Regions from separate parts of the Corynebacterium wankanglinii genome, predicted to be linked through region 2. Evidence: predicted binding sites of a transcription regulator. Region 2 holds the regulator's gene; the other holds the start of a gene.
What was found. Region 2 encodes LexA, which represses DNA repair genes until DNA is damaged. Its sites were predicted from a motif close to CGAACANNTGTTCG; they were not measured.

Region 1 (9,772 bases), on a different contig from region 2:
ACGTCATCAACGTCACCACTCCCTGCTCGTTGTCAGGCAACTGGTCGGCGTCCGCGACGAGGGAGACCTTCTCCAAAAACGCCTGTAGCGATCCCGGCGCTGGCTCGCCGTCCTGCATCACCTCATTGAGCTCCTCGTCGGACATGTACGCCACCTGGTTTGCAGCTTCTGAGGAAAATTCGCGGGCAACGGAAACCAACTCGTTGAGGTTGTCCAGGCGGGCCCCATCCTGCGGATCATTCGACGCCTCAAGCTCCGCACGGTAGCCGGTTGCCTCCAGCACCCTTGTGATCAGCGCGTCGAGATCCGGCATACCCGTGACCTCATTGCGCATCGAAGGCATGTCGTCCCGGATCTGTTGCAGCATTTCCACGAATCCGCGGATGGCGTTGACTGCGCGGGAACCGAGCATGTCCACGTTGCCCCCAGCAGCGTCTTCCAGCGCCCGCCCGAAACTCACTCCTTTATTGTCGGCGTGAAGCGCGACCATCGCCTGCGCCTTATCCCCGATGGCTCGCTTGGGTACGTTCACAATCCGGCGCAGGCTCACCGTGTCGTCCGGATTCTCAAGCACTTTGAGGTAGGCGACAATGTCGCGGATCTCGCGGCGCTCGTAGAAGCGTGTACCGCCGACGACCTTGTACGGGATACCTGAACGGATGAAGATGTCCTCGAGCGCGCGGGAAGCGTTGTTGGTGCGGTACATCACCGCCATGTCCGAATACGGCACTCCCCTGTCCGCCAAGGTGTCAATTTCAGACGCGATAAAGCGGGCCTCATCGTGCTCGTTGTCGGCCACGTAGCCGACGATCTTTTCGCCGGCACCCTGGTCCGTCCAGAGCTTCTTCGGACGCCGGCCCTCGTTCTGCGCAATCACCGCGTTGGCGGCGCCCAGGATGTTCTGTGTCGAGCGGTAGTTCTGCTCCAGCAAGATGGTCGTGGCTTCGGGGTAGTCGCGCTCGAACTCCTCGATATTGCGGATAGTCGCCCCACGGAACGCGTAAATCGACTGGTCCGAATCACCCACCACAGCAAGCTCCGGCGCGTCAGCGCCATCGCCGACAAGGGTGTGGATGAGCTCGTATTGGGCGTGGTTGGTGTCCTGGTACTCGTCCACCAACACGTGCCGGAAGCGGCGGCGGTAGTAATCCGTGACTTGCGGATGTTCCTTGAAGATGCGCACGACCTCTCCAATGAGATCGTCAAAATCCACAGCATTGGACTGCCGCAGACGACGCTGATACTCCCCATACACCCTGGCCACCGTGGTCTCGAACGGGTTGTGGGTGCGCTCGGCGTTGGTAAGCGCCTCGTTCGGACCGATCAGCTCGTTTTTGAGGTTGGAGATGCCGTTGGCCAACGTGCGCGGCGTGAACTTCTTCAAATCGAGGTTGAAGTCTTTCGCGATCATGCCCAGCAGCCTGCGCGAATCGTCCGAATCGTAAATAGTGAAGTTCGTGTTTAGCCCCGGCACCAGCTGAGCCTGCTGCCGCAGGATTCTCACGCACACGGAGTGGAAGGTAGCCACCCACATGCGCTCCGCCTCCGGCCCCACAAGTTGGCCGACACGATCCTTCATCTCGGCCGCGGCCTTATTGGTGAATGTGATGGCGAGAATCTGCCACGGCGCGACGCCGCGATTTTGCAGTAGGTAGGCGATCCGCCGGGTCAGCACCGCAGTCTTGCCGGAACCCGCGCCCGCGACGATGAGCAGCGGACTACCTTCGTGGACGACGGCGGCCTGCTGCTGCGGATTCAAACCCAGTGTCAGATCAGTCATGGCCGTAACTGTACTAACGCCACCGACACGACCCGTGCGGGTGTTCGAACTGGCATAATCGGCTCTCATGAGTGAGCTTGAAATCCGCACGCCATCCGGCACAGACAACCCTCTATCGGACGCGGAAATTCAGGCGTACCGCAAGGAGATCGACCGCCTTGACCGCGTCATCCTCGACGCGGTCAAGCGCCGAACCGAGATCTCCCAGGCCATCGGCAAAACCCGCATGGGCTCCGGGGGCACGCGCCTGGTGCACACGCGCGAGGTGGCGATTATCAACCAGTTCCGCGACGAGCTAGGAGAGGAAGGCCCCGGCCTGGCGCAGATCCTCCTACGCCTCGGCCGGGGCAAGTTGGGCTAGACCCCTGAGTTTTCCTCGCTAGTTGTCCTCGCTGGAGTTCGCGGCGTCGAGGGAATCGAGCACGACCTCAAATTCCAGCAGCTCGGCCGATTGAGACACCGGCTTGCGCGGCTGCTCGCCCGCCTCGGCTCCGCGTGATTCCCCGTGCCCCGCGCGCCCGGCACCTTCCCACCACGCCTGGTAGGACTCCTCGTCAGCCCAGCGGGTGAACACAAAGTAGCGGTCCTCACCTTTGACGGGGCGCAGCAGCTGGAACCCCTCGAAGCCGGGCTGGCCGTCAATGGCGTGCTTGCGGGCTGCGAACCGGCGCTCCAGTTCCTCGCCAGCGCCCTCAGGGACGGTAATTGCGTTGATTTTGACGATGCTCATAGGCGCCATTATCCACGCCCGGGGAATGGGAGCGCATGCCCACACATGCCCGCCTGGTTTTGGCTACCGTTGATCCAGGACTATCCAACCGCTACCTGGACCGTCACCTGGGAGGCTCACATGCACGACATCACGTCCACCGAAAGCTGGGGAACGCTGGAGAAACTCCATGCGGAGAAGTCCCGCACCACCCTGCGGGACTTGTTCCGGGCCGACCCCGAGCGGGCACAGCGCTACACCTTCGACGCTGCTGGTCTGCACGTGGATCTTTCCAAGAACTTGGTTGACGGAGACGTCGCAAAGCACTTGCTCTCGCTTGCCAACGAAGCGGAGCTCAAAAAGCGGATCGAGGCAATGTTCAACGGTGCGCACATCAACGCCACCGAGGACCGCGCGGTGCTGCACACCGCGTTGCGCGCTCCAGCTGCAACCGCGTTGAACGTCGACGGACAAGATGTCACCGCCGACGTGCACGAGGTGCTGGGCCGGATGCGCGATTTCGCCACCTCCCTGCGCTCGGGCGAATGGGTGGGCCACACTGGCAAGGCAATCACGAAGGTGGTGAACATCGGCATCGGTGGCTCCGACCTGGGCCCGGCGATGGCCGCGCAGGCGCTGCGGACCTACGCAACGGCAGGTATCACCGCGGAATTCGTTTCCAATGTGGATCCGGCGGACATGACCCGCGTGCTGGGTGAGGTACACGCCGAAGAGACATTGTTCATCGTCGCGTCCAAAACCTTCACCACGCAGGAAACGCTCTCCAACGCCCACGCCGCGAAGCGATGGCTGCTCGAGCAGTTCAACGGTGATGAATCGGCGATTGCGAAGCACTTCGTCGCCGTCTCCACCAACGCCGAGAAGGTGGCCGAGTTTGGCATCGACACGGCCAACATGTTCCCCTTCTGGGACTGGGTCGGCGGGCGCTACTCCATGGATTCCGCGATTGGCTTGAGCCTGATGGCCGTGATCGGCCCGGAAGATTTCACGCGGATGCTCGACGGTTTCCACGCCATGGACCAGCATTTCCGCCTCACCCCGTTCGAGGAAAATGTGCCGGTGCTCATGGGCTTGCTCAATGTCTGGTACCGCAACTTCCACAAGGCGCAAACCCACGCAGTGCTCCCCTATTCGCAGGACCTGGCGCGCTTCCCCGCATACCTCCAGCAGCTGACCATGGAGTCCAACGGCAAGCACACGCGTATCGACGGCGCAAGCGTCGCCTACGACACCGGAGAAATCTACTTCGGTGAGCCGGGCACCAACGGCCAACACGCGTTTTTCCAGCTCATCCACCAGGGCACAACGCTCGTGCCGGCAGACTTCATCGGTTTTGCCAAGCCCAGGGCAGATCTGCCCACGGCCTCCGGCGATGGCTCCATGCACGACCTGCTCATGGGCAACTTCTTCGCGCAAACGAAGGTGCTTGCGTTCGGGAAAACCCAGCAGGAAATCGAAAACGAGGGGGTGTCGCACGCGCTGGCACCGCACAAGGTCATGCCCGGCAACCGGCCAACCACCACCATCCTCGCGGAGGAGTTGTCCCCGCACAGCCTCGGTGCCCTGATCGCGCTGTACGAGCACATCGTCTTCGTGGAAGCTGCAATCTGGGGCATCAACGCCTTCGACCAGTGGGGCGTGGAGCTTGGCAAGGCGCAAGCCAACGACCTTGCGGCTGCTGTGGCGGGCGAAGAGGCGCCTGACACGGGCGACGTCTCCACCGATAGCCTGATCACCTGGTACAGGAGGCACCGCTAATGGGCGACGCAGTCTCATCCGAGTCCTACACCCCGCGCCAGCGCACCACCTACCGGCGCCGCCTGGAGGACGAGCTGGAGCGCTTTGACCGGCACCTCCAGGCCGCAGAGTTTGTGGACCACGGCACGATCGGGCTCGAGCTGGAGCTCAACCTGGTTGACGACGCGATGAAACCACACCCGAATAACCAGGCTGTTTTGGCGCAGTTGGGCGATGAGTATCAGTCCGAGATCGGCGCCTACAACGTGGAGATGAACCACCCGCCGTTGAGCATCGCGGGAGACGGGCTGGACAGGTTGGCCGAAGGCGTCGCCAAGCGTCTCGCCACGGTGCGTGAAGCGGCTGAGCGGGCAGGGTCGCACCTTGCAACGATCGGGACGCTGCCCACGATGACCTCGCAGTTCCTGGACTCGGACGCTTGGATGACCCAGGAAAACCGCTACGCCGGGTTAAACAACTCCATCCTGGAATCGCGCGGGGAGCTGGTGAAGATCGATCTTCGCGGCGAGGAGAAATACACCCACTACTTTGAAACTATCGCCCCGGAATCCACCTGCACCTCTATGCAACTGCACTTGCAGGTCGCGCCGAACCGCTTCGCGGACGCGTGGAACGCCTCCCAAGCCATCGCGGGGGTGCAAGTGGCGCTGTCGGCGAACTCGCCGCTGTTTCTGGGGCACAAGTTGTGGCACGAGTCGCGCATCCCGGTGTTCAAGCAATCCATCGACACCCGCACCAAAGAACTGATCAACCAAGGTGTCCGCCCTCGCGTATGGTTCGGCGAGCGCTGGATTACCAGTGTCTTCGACCTGTTCGAGGAAAATGTGCGCTACTTCTCGCCGCTCCTGCCGGAAGGCCGTGCCGAGGCGGGTGCGCCGTTTATGAACGGCGACAACCCGGGCCTGCACTACCTCAACCTGCACAACGGCACAATCTGGCGCTGGAACCGGCCAATTTACGATCCCAACGGCGAGGTCAGCCACATCCGCGTGGAGAATCGTCTGCTGCCGGCCGGTCCAACGGTCACAGACATTGTGGCGGACGCGGCGTTCTACTACGGGCTGGTGAAGGCACTGAGCAACCAGACTCGCCCGGTGTGGTCGCGACTGAGCTTCGAGGCGGCCAACCGGAACTTTATCGCCGGCGCAAGAAACGGCATTGAGGCCGAGGTGGAGTGGCCGACGCTCGGGACGGTGGCGGTAACGGAGCTCGCGGAAAAATACCTGCTTGAGCTGGCGGCCGAGGGGCTGCGCTCCTTGGATGTGGACACGTCCTGCGCGGACGAGTACCTCGGCGTGATCGAGGGCCGGGTGCGTGCGCGTCAGAATGGAGCGGCGTGGCAGCTTGCCGCGCTAGACAAGGTGGCTACCGGCTCCAAACCGGCGACGAGCGAACGCGCCGACGGGCTCGCCCGCGTTTTGCGCCAGTACATGAAAAATTCCCAGGCAGGCGCGCCGGTGCATACTTGGACGCTTGAGGTTGAGTAGGGCAAGATAGGCCCAATGCAGAGCATCATCGACTGGATTGTGGGCCTCATGGAGACCCTCGGCGCCCCCGGCGTCGGCATCGCGATCCTCTTGGAGAACCTCTTCCCGCCGATCCCCTCCGAGGTTGTCCTGCCGCTGGCCGGATTCACCGTCGCGCAGGGCTCGCTGAACATGGTCAACGTGTTCATCTGGTCCGTGCTGGGCTCCGTTATCGGCGCGTATGTGCTGTACGGCGTCGGCGCGTGGCTCGGACTCGAACGGCTGCGCAAGATCGCCGACTGGATGTGGCTCGTTCGCGCCTCCGACGTGGACTCCGCGATGAACTTCTTCCACAAGTACGGCAAACCCAGCGTGTTCATCGGCCGCCTCATCCCCGGCGTACGCTCGCTGATCTCCATCCCCGCCGGCTTAGACAAGATGAACCTTGTCACCTTCGGCCTGTGGACCACCCTCGGCTCCGGCATCTGGAACGCCATCCTGATCTACCTCGGATTCGTCCTCGGCGACAACTGGGAAAAGGCCACCGAGTACGCCGACACCTACTCCAGCGTGATCTACGTGGTGCTGCTGCTGATCATCCTCGGGTTCCTGGTGTTCTTCATCCGCCGTGCGGTGCGGGAGCGCCAGGCTCAGGCTGGCACCGCGGACACCACCACATAACCCGCTCCAGATCACCCTCCCCGCCGAGGAAGCCCTTGGTGATCAAAGTGCCGCACCGCCTGCACGGCTTGTTGTTGCGGCCGAACACGTAACTCGTCTCCCCCGCCCGCTTGATTCCTGTGGTCACGCGGACGGGGGCGTCTTTATTCGCCCACATCAGCCGACGCGCAAGTTGCACATGCTTAGCGACGTCAACGTTGCGCACCAACTCCGCCGGATGCGTACCCGCGAGGAAGTTGATCTCCGCGCGGTACTCGTTGCCGATGCCGGCCAGTTTTCGCTGATCCAGCAGTGCCCGGCCGATCTCGCGGTCTGGCTCCGCCTCGATGCGTCTGACCGCCTCGTCAAAGTCGAAATCCGGGTCGAGCAGGTCCGGGCCGAGGTAGCCCATCTCTAGGGCGTACTCCCGGGCCGGGAAGACGCGGACCACACCGAGCCAGAAGCCGACCAGTTCGATGTCGGCCTTTGGTACGTCGCTAAGCCTGAGCACGACGCGCGCGGCGTGACCGGGTTTGCGCCACCGCTCCCCCGCGCGATGCATTGACCACGTGCCTTCCATTTTCAGGTGGGTGTGCAGGATCTGCGACTCGTGGCCTGGCGCGGCGAATTCCATGAACAGGTGCTTGCCGTAGGGCCAGACGCGCTCGCAGGTCATACCGGTGAAATCCACGGTGGCGTAGCTCGGTACCTGGATGCTTGTCCGGGTCACCTCGCGCCCGGCTATCCACTGCAGACGTTTGGAAAGCTGGTAAACCGAATCCCCTTCTGGCATGGGCGAAAGCGTACACGCCTATCCGCTGCGTATCGACGCCCTTCGGCGAGCGCCAGGGAGACCTCGCTGTTTAGAACATATTTTCGAACGACGGATGACCGTGTCGGACTCATTGCTACTTTGATTCCTAACGCCAACGAAAGTGGAGGAAGGAGGGTGCGATGCACAGCATCACCGAACTGGTGGACAGGGTCGTCGACGGCCTCACGCAGTTGCGTTTGCTTATGGACGACCCTTCGGCCCTCCCCCTCACCGCCATCACCCCCGACATCGCTCGTCTTGAACGCGCGATGGACAAGAAGGCATACCTGGATGCTGCGTTCGCCCAAGCTTGTGTACTCGCGGACGCCGGCAAACTTGTCGGCGCGAACTACCCGGACGCGTACCTGACCGAGAAGCTCGGGATTTCCCGCGGCGAGGCGTACAACCGCTTGGCGCGGGCGAAAGCGATGTTTGCCCCGCCGCCACCTCCGCCGGAGCCGGATCTGGAGGATCTTTTCGACGGTGGGGAAACCGCCGAGGATGAACGCGCCGCTGCCGAGGAGGCCGCGCGCAAGAAGACCGAGGAAGAAGCAGAACGGCGCCGCAAGGACCAAGAGGACGCGCGCAGGCGAGCCGACGAGATTCCGGCTGCGAAACAGGACATCATCCGCCGTGAGCTGGACAGGCTACTCAAGGCCGCGGAGGGCGATCGGATGCGCATCTTCTCCCGCGCAATGGAACAGGCGAAATACCGGGACGAGAAAGACCTTCGAAGCTTCGTCAAGCGCTTAGTGGACGATGCGAACAGGCCACACGCGAAGGCGAACCCGAATGCTGGGTTTGAAAAACGCGACGCATCGTTGGGCAAAGAAAACGCGGACGGCACCTTCGATGTCCGCCTCAGTATGACTGCGGGCGACTACGCGCTGTACAAGGCACTGACGGACAAGGGGCTGGCACCCAACTCGAACATCCCGGCCGAGCTGCAGGGCGAGCGCGACCCGCGCACCCGTGGCCAGCGCCGCTACGACCAGTTCATGCGAATCCTGCGCCAGTACGAGGAGGGCGAGCAAGCCGCGAACGGCGGCGCCGCCTCCGTGGTTGTCTCGATCACCCTCGATGATCTGGCGCAGGCCGACGCCAACACCCTGTTCCAGACCAACGTCGGGGTGGAGCTCGACGCCTTCGATCTGGTTCGGCTAGGCATGGACGGCACCAGCGATTTTCTGCTCACCGTCGACGGGCTTTCCGGGGTGCCGCTGCACCTCGGCCGGTCGAAGCGGCTCGCCTCGGTGGGCCAACGCATCGCCATGTTTGCAGTGCAGGGCGTGTGCTCCTGGGCCGGCTGCACAACCTCCATGAGCGAGTGCGAAGCCCACCACATCATTTCCTGGCTGCGGTACGGCGCAACCGACATCGAGAACCTCACAGGCCTGTGTCCCACCCACCACAGGTGCAACAACGACCACCGAGACGGCTCCTTCAACAAGGGGTACATGGATTACGACCCCGACACCGGCACGGCGATACTCGTCAAAGCTGACGGTACCCGCCACGCCAACACCACGGACCCCGCCATGCACTCCGCCGTCAACCGGATCCGGGCGAAGCGGGCATCGGCGCCGCCACCGCGCGGCACAACCCACTGGCCCACGTCACCGCCCCCGCCCACTTTCGGGCCCTCGGGCGCGCACCCCGGCCACGCCGGGCATACGCCCAACCACACACCGAGTTACCGGATGCCGTTGCGACCCTAACCGTCCCAGCGGGGCAGGCCTCATCGCGCCTACCACCTAGTCGTCGAAGCTCAAGCCCTCGGGCGGCTCCGCGTCCCCACCATCTAGCTCCCCGAGCGCCTCGGCCACGCTCCGGCCGCGCCGCTTCGGGGGCGCCGAGGCCCTGCCGCCGATCTTCACGCCCTTGTGGCTCACGGTCGCGCCATACTCCTTCAGGGAGAACGCTGGCGAGCCGTTGAGCTTCTCCACGCCCAAGGGTTGCATCCGCCCCTCCCTCACGGCCTGCGTCAGCGCGTCGATGACCAGGGGCATCGGGTCACCCACCCCCTCCGGGAAGTGGTCGAAGAACGTGGTCATGGTCTTCCCGCCGCGGGTGACGTGCGCCGCCAGGAGGCCGTCGATGAGCACCACCATCGCCCCCGCCGAGCGGGTCGGCCCATGCTCCGGCCACGGCAGCGCCGCCCCGTACGGGTTCGCCGGGTCGGTTGCGGCCAGCACGTGCACGTTCGGGTTCTTCGCCCCCGACGGCCAGCCGACCAGGTCGTCGGAATCCTGGTGGCCTCGCAGGCGGTCGATCGTGGCGGGCGTGGAAAACTGCGACGCCCCCAAGCCTTCCACAAGGTAGCCACGCATCGCCTTGCCGGATTCCTCGAAACCAGAAAGCGTCTTGTACGCCAACGCGAACCCGCCCAGGATGTCCTCCGCCACCACGGAGCCGCGGGTGACCACGCCGTAGCGGTCCAAAAGCGACTCGCCGAGCGCCACCGAGCGGCGCGTCGCGTCCCCGTCCGGCGCGGGCGTGAGCGACCAGCGCCCGATCATGTCGGGCGGGGTCAGCGTCGCAAACGAGGTACGCCCCGAGCGCAC
Region 2 (9,772 bases):
AGCCGCAACCCGGCACCGAGCCGACGGTGGGCGCACTCGATTTGGCAGACCGCAACTCCTTCCGCTCGGTCGCTGGATCCACGGAGCTTCGTTCCGAGGATCACCTTGACGTCTACGAGGTGGAGTACCGAAAGCTCCGCATCGAGCAGGTGCTCCTCGTCGGAGCCTGGACGGAAGGAACCGTCGCGGAGATTGAGGCGAGCATGTGGGAGCTGGCCGCGCTCGCGAAAACGGCTGGTGCCGAAGTATTGGACATGTTCTACCAAAAGCGGGACAAGCCGGACCCGGGCACGTACATCGGCTCCGGCAAGGTTTCGGAGCTGCGAGATATTGTCCAGGCAACCGGCGCGGACACGGTCATCTTCGACGGCGAACTCTCGCCCTCGCAGATGATCGCACTGGAGGAAGCGCTGAAGATCAAGGTGATCGACCGCACCATGCTCATCCTGGACATCTTCGCCCAGCACGCGAAGAGCAAGGAGGGCAAGGCGCAGGTGAGCTTGGCGCAGATGGAATACCTCTACAGCCGCACCCGTGGCTGGGGCGGCAATCTCTCACGCCAGGCCGGCGGTCGCGCAGGTTCCAACGGCGGCGTAGGCCTTCGCGGTCCAGGTGAGACGCGTATCGAGGCGGATCGGCGTCGTCTGCGCACTGAGATGGCTAAGTTGCGCCACCAGCTACGCGACATGACCACCGCGCGTGAGGTCAAGCGTGCTCAGCGTCAACGCTCCACCATTCCGAAGATCGCTATCGCCGGCTACACTAACGCGGGTAAGTCCTCGTTGATCAACGCGATGACCGGTGCGGGTGTCTTGGTGGAAGATGCACTCTTCGCTACCCTGGATCCCTCAACGCGAAAGGCCAAGCTGGCGGACGGGCGAAATGTGGTGCTGACGGACACAGTCGGTTTCGTTCGTCACCTACCCACCCAGCTCGTGGAGGCATTTAAATCAACGCTGGAGGAAGTCGCCGGCGCGGATTTGGTCCTCCACGTCGTGGACGGCTCCGACGCGTTCCCCTTGAAGCAGATCGAGGCAGTTAACGAGGTGCTCGCCGAGGTCACCAGGGACTCCGGTGAGGAAATGCCGCCCGAAATCGTGGTGGTGAACAAGATCGATGACGCCGACCCGCTCGTGCTTGCAGAGCTCCGCCACGCATTTGAAAAGACCGGCAGGACCGCAGTGTTCGTCTCTGCGCTGACGGGCGAGGGGATTGACGAGCTCGAGGCGCGTATAGAGCAGCACCTTAACGCCATCGACGCCCACGTGACTATGGTCGTTCCCTACACACGCGGTGATGTGGTGAGCCGCGTGCACGACGAGGGCACGGTTCGCTCTGAAGAGTACGAAGAGGCGGGTACTCGCATCGACGTCCGCCTACCGCGCGTGCTCGCCGAACAGTACGCCGAATTTGTGGTGGGTTAGCGGCGCAGCTGAGATGCGGCTTCCTCGTCGAGGACGACCGTCGTCCGCGGGTGGTTCTGCAACACCGATGCGGGGCACCCCGGAGTCACGGGTCCTTCGACCAGGGCCCTGACTGCGTCAGCCTTGTTGGCGCCCGTGGCGATAAGCACGATGGTGTGCGCCTCCATGATGGTGCCCACGCCTTGGGTAAGCGCTTGGCGGGGAACCTGCTCTTCGTTGTCTAAGAAGCGTGCGTTATCTGCAACGGTCGTGGGGTGGAGATCGATCCGGCGCGTCCTGGAGTCCAGTGCGCTCGGAGGCTCGTTGAAGGCAATGTGGCCGTTCGCGCCCACCCCGAGGATCTGTACGTCGACGCCCCCGGCGGCGCGAATACGATCCTCGTAACTGCGGGCCTCCGCCTCCGGATCGTCCGTCCGGCCGTCGAGAGATTGAACCTTCGCATCATCAATGTCGATGTGATTAGTGAATTCTCGGCGGATGGTGGCGTAATACGACTGCTCGTCCTCACGCTCGAGACCGACATACTCGTCCAGCAGAAACGCATCGCAATTGGCGAAGCTCAATCCTTCCTCGCGGTGGCGGCGAGCAAGTTCGATATATGTCGGGTTCGGCGTGGAGCCTGTGGCGAGCCCAAGGGTGGCACCGGCACGCACGAACGGTTCAATGATGTCGGCAGCGTACTCGCCGACTTCTCCAGCGGTCGGACGAACAATGATATCCATGCTGCATAAAGTAGCAAGGCCAAAGATGTGCCCGGGCCGTGGCCCGGGCACATGCTCTTCGATTAGCGAAGAGCGCTTACTCCTCATCGAGGTTTTTCTCGATGAGTGAGGCGATCTCTTCAACCGCCTCGGCGTTGTCTGAAGTGACGGTGACTTCGTCTCCGTGTTCCGCGCCCATCGCCATAATCATCAGCGAGGATGCTGCATCCGTCTCGTCGTCGTCACCGCCGACGAGGGTAAGCAAGATCTCCTCGTCGTACTCACCGGCGGCATCCGCAATAACTGTCGCTGGGCGCGCGTGCAGCCCGACGGTGGAGCCAACCTTCACAGTCTTAGAAGCCATCAGGGGGATCCTTTCTGTTGTTTCCCTACTGTCGTACCGAGTGTAGGTCTGCGCACTGAAACAATGCCACCATGATCATATGAATCTGCGAGTGGACTAATCGCGAAGCGGCTCGGCCGAAGCCAGAATTACCTCGACGCCGTGTGACCGTAGCTCCTCTACAAAAGCGGGCGGTGCACCAGCATCGGTGACAACCACGTCGATCTCGTTGAGCGGGGCGAAGCTGACCACGTAATCGTTGCCGAGCTTCGTTGAGTCGCACAACACAACCACGCGTTGCGCATTAGTGACCATCGCCGCTTTGACGGCAGCCTCCTGTGCGTCCGCGGTGGACAGCCCATGTTCGACCGACAAGGCGTTGGTCCCCACAAACGCGACATCGGCCTGAATGAGCGCGAGCGTCCTCAGCGCCGTACTGCCCACGACCGCCTGGCTGATGGGGCGGACGGTGCCGCCCAGTAGCTGGACCTCCCGCAGGCCGGCGCCACTGAGCTCGAGCGCGGTCGGGATGGAGTTAGTTACCACCGAGTACGCCTGTTGGCCACCAATTCCGGCGAGACGAGTACCCAGACTGCTGATGGTGGTACCCGAGTCAAGAAAGATTGTGCAGTGCTCAGCCTGAGGTACGAGCCGGAGCGCCGCTTCCGCAATGGCAGTCTTCGCGGACGAGGATGCGCGTTGCCGGGCATCGAGTGGGAGTTCGGCCGAGCGGAAGGACTGGTTCGCAACGGCACCACCGTGCACGCGGTGAACGACACCCTCATCGTGGAGCGCGGCGAGGTCGCGACGGATGGTTTCCGCAGTCACGCCGAAGCGCAGCGCCAACTCAGTGACGTTGACGCGGCCCTCAACAGCAGTCAGTGACGCGATCTGGCGCCTGCGCTCTTCGGCGTACATTGTTCTCCTGAATCTCTAGCTGCGCGTTTCCCACCGCCGACACGTCGGCGCGCAAGCGTTTCTATAGCGTACGGAATACCGAGATGACGCGCCCCATAATCTCCGCTTGATCGCCTTTGATCGGCTCGAAAGCTTCGTTGTGGGGCAGCAGCCACACGCCTGTGGAATCACGGTGGAACTCCTTAACGGTGGCTTCACCGTCGAGCAGAGCTGCAACGAATTCGCCTTCCTCTGCGTTTGGCTGCGAGCGGACAACCACCCAGTCACCGTCAAGAATGCCCGCATCACGCATGGACTCGCCGACCACGCGCAGCATGAACACGTCTCCGTCACCGAGCAGCTCTTCCGGCAGCGGGTAGTAGGTATCGACGTTCTCCTCCGCCAGGATGGGGGCGCCAGCAGCGATCTGCCCGACTACCGGGACATAGCGAGCGTTCGAAGCCTCATCTGGTTTCGATTCCTGCGGCTTGCGCTTCTTCCGCCCCGTATCTGGCAGCTGACGCAGGTCTACTGCGCGCGGCTTGTTCGGGTCGCGCCGCAAGAAACCTTTCTTTTCCAACTCCTTGAGCTGGTAGGCAACAGAGGAAGTGGACTGCAGACCCGCAGCGTCACCAATCTCGCGGATGCTTGGCGGGTATCCCCGCAGTACAACAGCATCCTGGATGACCTGCAAAATGCGGCGCTGACGGTCTGATAGCGCGTTGTAATCCGGGTTGCCTGGGTCGGACTTTTTCTTTGCCATGAACGCTCCTCGGGCTCGGCGGGTGATTTCGCGGTTACGAACCTACCAGATAGGGCACTCATGTTCGATGAATTGACATATGGAGTAAACACGCTTCTCACCGGGTGCTATAAATCGAACATGTAAGCGGGTTCGAACATACGAGCGTGAGTGTGTTCGAACATGTCGATAACGAGCGTAGTGTTTGCCGCGAGATGAAAGGAGCACGATCGTGTCCGTAGTTATTAACCCAGTGCAGCGCCCCTTTGTCGGCCGCCAGGTTGCCCCAGCTGTAGTCCCGCCAGCGGAAGTATGGGACGTAGAACTTGGTGGATCTCGAATCTCCGCACAGAACGCTGTTCGAACTATAAGTTTCGATGGTCGAAAAAATGAGCGCTCGGATGGGGCTCAGAATACGGGCGCGGTAGGCGATGAGAGCCCGTTCGAATCCCGGCGCGAGATAAGAGACACCTTGTTGTTGGGAGTGTGCATGACGGCAGCACTGTTGATTGGCGCAGCTTTTGGCGGCGTGTTCTCCGGTGCCGGGGACGTCGCTGCGTCAACGACTGGTGGTCAGGTTTCTTCTGCGATATCGGGGGCAGACTTCAGGTGAGGGGGGCGTAGACTCACTGCGGTCTCAAAACGATGCAACCTGAGGGGTGGAAAACCGTGATTTGTCCCTTCTGCCACAATGAGCAGTCCCGCGTCACTGACTCGCGGTTGGTTGAAGCTGGCTCCGCCATTCGGCGCCGAAGAGAATGCACGGAATGTGGGGGTCGTTTTACTACAGTGGAAAAAGCGGTGCTGACTGTAGTGAAACGCAATGGCGTCAGCGAACCGTTCGACCGGGACAAGCTCATCGTCGGTGTGAGGCGTGCCTGCCAGGGCAGAGACGTCACCGATGACGCGCTGAAGCGCCTCGCGCAAGAAGTGGAGGAGACAGTTCGGGCGCAGGGCAGCTCTCAGGTGCCCGCCCACGAGATTGGGCTTGCGGTCCTGGAGCCTCTTCGCGCGCTCGACGAAGTGGCGTACCTCCGTTTCGCATCTGTTTACAAATCATTTGAGAGTGCAGACGACTTTGAGTCTGAAATCCGCTTGATGCGGCGCCGAGACCGCGAGGACTTTTAAGCGCTCCCCGTTACCGCAATGCGTCAATTTTCTTCTCAATGCGGCGCTGACTCACTGGTTTCGGAGTTCCTAGGCGCTGGGCGAACAAGCTCACCCGCAGCTCTTCGATGAGCCAGAGGATCTCCTTGTACGCCTTTGACTTGGAACGCCCGGCTGGCAGGGAGTTGAGCCGTTGGGCCAAATAGTGCTTTACCGAGTCGATGACCGATTGCCGGTCGGCGTCACGGTCCGGATCTAATCGCATGTCTTCCAGGCGGATGCGCATAGCGTCGATGTAGCGAGGCAGATGCTGGAGGTGTCCGATGCCGTGCACGGTTACTGCGTGCTTCGGCAGGTAGAACTTCAGCTGCTCCCTCATGTCATCGATAGCTGGCCCTTCCCACCGCTCGAGCTCTGTCGCAATGTTCGCGTATTCCGCCAGCGCAGGCGCGAGCGTCACCACGACGCGGCGCACCGCGCCCGGGACTTGTGGCCGAATTTTGGCCACGAGCGCCTCAAAGTCCTCAGGCGATCGCACAGGCCCGCCATGAGAGAACATAAGGTCGCGGATCACGGCCACGCGCGCGTCTTCGACTAGTCCGCTAGCCCCTCCGTGCGGGTACCGGTCCACTGCGACCTTCTGTCGCAGCGGCAGTCCTTTCGTCATTTGTGCGGCGTTGACGGAGATTTCCCGCAGGAGCAGCGTTAGTGTCGCAGTCACCATGGACGCGTCTGCTGCAGCCTTCGTCGGGTGCACCGTGACTTTCACGCCGTCCTTCGTTGCCTCCAGAGCGGGGTATGCATCGACGGCGTTTCCGTCGATGGTGGTGGTTACCGTCGCTGGGATCTCTCCGAGAGAGTCGGCGGTCCATTTGGCAACTGCGGCGGACTCGGAGGTGCGACCCGCCTTCGAAACCGAGGATTTGATCTTGCCTGCTTGTCGGCTTTTCAAGGCGGACAAGTCGGTATCGTGGTCGACGACTTTGCCTCGGCGGTCGATAGCCGCGAACGTCACCTTCAAATGTTCCGGTAGTGCGTCCGGTTGGAAGTCCGTGCCGTTGATGCCGCGGCCGCCGACGTTGCGCAATGCGTCTGCGAGCGCGTCCGCAAACGGGGTTTCCCGCAGTTCCTCGTCGGTCCTCTCGCTGCCGGCCTGGTTTGCATGGATCGCGTCGAGGGCGCGCTCGGCGAAGTCGGGGGCTGGAACCACTGTCTTGCGCAGAGCTTTTGGCAGGGTGCGGATGTATTCGGCAGCCAACTCAGAACGCAACCCTGGTACTAACCAGTCAAACCCCTCGGACCGTAAATTAGCTAGCAGCGGAACTGGGACTTCGACGGTGACGCCGTCGAAAGGATCGCCCGGCTCAAACTTGTAGCGCAGTGCGTAATCGATCGTGCCTTGGCGCCATACTTCGGGGAAGGCGGCCACGGAGGAGTCCACGCCGCCATCATCGACCAACTTGGCAGGGTCGAAGTCGAGGTAGTGCTTGTCCTCAGCCCGTTTTTTCTTCCACCACGAGTCAAAGTGGCGTGCGGTAGTGACGGTTTCCGGTAGACGTGAGTCGTAGAAGTCGAACAGCGTATCTTCGTCGACCACTAGGCCGCGCCGGCGAACTTTTTCTTCCACCTCGGCCGCCTCAGCGAGGAGGGCATCATTGTGGTCGATGAACTGGTGGTGTCTGTTCCAATCGCCCCCCAGCAACGCGTGACGGATAAACATATTGCGCGCGCCTGCTGCATCCACGCGGTGGTAGGGCACCAGGCGATCCCGAACTATGGTCACGCCGTAAAGCATGGACTTTTGGTGCACCATGGCTGCGGAGCGTTTGCGCGACCACACCGGCTCGGAATAGCTGTGCTTCATCAAGTCCCCGGCGGCGGATTCAACCCACGCAGGCTCGATTTTGGCTACGTCGCGCGCCCACAAACGCGAGGTTTCCACCAGCTCTGCAGCCATGAGGAACTCTGGGGGCTTTTTGCTTAGCGACGACCCGGGAAACACCATGAACCGAGTCCCTCGCGCCCCCTGGAACTCCTTCGAGTTGCCGTCGCGTGCACCGATGTTGGACAGCAGCCCAGTCAATAGCGACTTGTGAATTGCGTCTGCATCGCGCTCGCCGGCGACGTTTTCCGCACGTGACCAGCCAAGCTTGCGCTCTACGTCGCGCAGCTGGCGCACGAGGTCGAACCACTCCCGGATGCGCATGTAGTGCAGGTACTCGCGCTTCATGCGTTTGCGGAAGGCGTTGCCGGACAGCTCATCGCGAGAATCCCCGATATAGTCCCAAAGCTTGAGCGCGGAGAGAAAGTCCGACGTGGCGTCCTTGAACCGGGCATGGGCCTGGTCCGCTTGCGCCTGGTACTCCAGCGGCCGCTCGCGCACATCCTGGATGGTCATGCTGGCCACGATGACGGTGACGTCATCGAGAACGCCGAGGCGGTTGGCCTCGACCAGCATGCGCGCCATTTTGGGGTCTACGGGAATGCGGGCGATGTCGCGCCCCACTGCGGTGAGGACGGGTGCGCCGCCGCGCTCTTTGTCGGTAATGGCGCCGAGCTCGTGCAGCAGCATGAGGCCGTCGCGTACGGCTTTGCGGTCGGGCGGCTGGATGAAAGGGAACTCGCTGATGTCTCCAAGCCGCAGCGAAATCATTTGCAGCACGACTGAGGCGAGGTTCGTGCGCAAAATTTCAGGATCGGTGAACTCGGGGCGCGCGGAGAAGTTCTCCTCCGAATAGAGCCGGATTGCCACGCCATCTGCGGTGCGGCCTGACCGGCCCGAACGCTGATTGGCTGAGGCCTGCGAGATCTCCTCGATGGGAAGGCGCTGAACCTTCGTGCGCGTCGAGTACCTCGAGATGCGCGCGAGTCCGGTATCCACAACGTAGTGGATACCGGGCACGGTCAGCGAGGTCTCTGCGATATTGGTCGACAGCACAATTCGCCGGCCTGAGTGTGGGGCGAACACGCGGTGTTGCTCGGCGTTAGACAGGCGGCCGAACAGTGGCACGACTTCCACGCCTCGCCAGTGCTGTTTTTCAATAGCTTCCATGCAGTCGCGGATGTCGCGCTCGGAAGAAAAGAAGCACAAAATATCGCCGTCGCCCTCGCGCATCAGCTCTTTGCACGCGTCGACTACGCCGTCAATCATGTCGGTGTCGATCTCTTTGACCGAGCCGTCTTTCATCTCCACGGGCTCCACGAGCGGGCGGTAGCGGATCTCAACCGGATAAGTTCGCCCCGACACCTCGATGACGGGAGCAGGATTGCCCTCCGCATCTGCGAAATGCCGTGCGAATGCGTCCGGGTCAATCGTCGCGGATGTGACAATCACCTTCAGATCCGGACGCGTCGGCAGCAGGCGCTTGAGATAGCCGAGGAGAAAGTCGATGTTCAGGGAGCGCTCATGGGCCTCGTCGATGATGATGGTGTCGTAGGCGTTGAGGAACCTGTCGCGTTGCATTTCGGCGAGGAGAATGCCGTCTGTCATCAACTTCACAGCAGTGGTATCCGACACGCGATCGTCGAAGCGGATCGCATATCCGACAGACTCGCCGATCTCCTGGCCCAGCTCATCTGCGATGCGTTCGGCTACGGTGCGGGCAGCCAGCCTTCGCGGTTGCGTGTGCCCGATCAGACCGCGTCTGCCGCGCCCCATATCCAGCAGCATCTTCGGAATTTGGGTGGTTTTGCCGGAGCCTGTTTCACCTGCGATGACGACCACTTGATGGTCCCGGACAAGATCCATGATGTCCTGGCGTCGTGCGGACACAGGAAGATGCTCTGGGTACTCAATCGCCGGTATGTGGGCATCACGCTTAGCGACGCCCGAACGGGCCGCGTCCACATCAGCGCCGATCGCGGCAAGTGCATCTGCAGAGTTGGCGTTTTTGAGCCGCCGGCGGAACCGTCGGACGTCGGCGATTGGTACGTCATCGAGCGCCTGGTAGAGCTGCGACTTTACGGACTTGGTCGGTTGCTGGGCGTTGTCCGTTTTCGATGACGACGAGGTGGGGGATGTGTGATCGTTCATAGCCAGAGCGTGAGTTTAGCGCGGCAGGAGCGTCCTGCCCGATTCCGTCGCCTCCCTGTAGGCGCGTGTGATCAATTGCCCCAGTTGCTCAAACTCCGCGTGACGGCGCGACGACGCGCGCACGGCAAGACCGACGGTTCGCTTCGCGTCCACGCTCGCGTCGAAAGTGGATACGGCCAAGCCGGGACGCCCACACTCCGTGGCGACTGCAGACAACGGCACCAGTGTGGAACCGAGCCCGGCGACCACTAGCTGCACCACCGTGGTTAACGACGTTGCACGGGTTGCTGATTGCGCCCCCGGTGTCCGGTTGACCTCAGCTAGCTTGCACAGCTCCACAATCTGGTCGCGAAGGCAATGCCCGTCGTCGAGCAGCAGCAGGTCCATGTCTTTGAGCGCCTCCAGGGGCAGATCGCCCCGCCCGGCCAGAGGATGCTCGGGGGAGGTGACGACGGCGAACGCTTCGTCGTAAAGCGGGATGTCCGTCACGCCGCTCGCTGCGGTTGGGGTGGCCAGCACGGCGAC

Region 1: the regulator LexA is predicted to act here: its motif matches at 7,260-7,273, upstream of HMA55_RS05635 (HNH endonuclease signature motif containing protein).

Annotation. Positions count from the first base shown of each region.
Region 1 covers NZ_JABFED010000003.1:49,038-58,809, reverse strand. Annotated here, with positions in the region: gene pcrA (DNA helicase PcrA) at 1-1,780, opposite strand, end outside; gene HMA55_RS05665 (chorismate mutase) at 1,848-2,141, shown strand; gene HMA55_RS05660 (antibiotic biosynthesis monooxygenase family protein) at 2,160-2,510, opposite strand; gene pgi (glucose-6-phosphate isomerase) at 2,631-4,268, shown strand; gene HMA55_RS05650 (glutamate--cysteine ligase family protein) at 4,268-5,755, shown strand; gene HMA55_RS05645 (DedA family protein) at 5,771-6,415, shown strand; gene HMA55_RS05640 (DNA-formamidopyrimidine glycosylase family protein) at 6,354-7,187, opposite strand; gene HMA55_RS05635 (HNH endonuclease signature motif containing protein) at 7,349-8,926, shown strand; gene HMA55_RS05630 (ATP-dependent helicase) at 8,963-9,772, opposite strand, start outside.
Region 2 covers NZ_JABFED010000002.1:235,098-244,869, reverse strand. Annotated here, with positions in the region: gene hflX (GTPase HflX) at 1-1,424, shown strand, start outside; gene nagB (glucosamine-6-phosphate deaminase) at 1,421-2,146, opposite strand; gene HMA55_RS04160 (HPr family phosphocarrier protein) at 2,223-2,489, opposite strand; gene HMA55_RS04155 (DeoR/GlpR family DNA-binding transcription regulator) at 2,586-3,386, opposite strand; gene lexA (transcriptional repressor LexA) at 3,448-4,128, opposite strand; gene nrdR (transcriptional regulator NrdR) at 4,777-5,235, shown strand; gene hrpA (ATP-dependent RNA helicase HrpA) at 5,246-9,247, opposite strand; gene HMA55_RS04135 (hydrogen peroxide-inducible genes activator) at 9,263-9,772, opposite strand, start outside.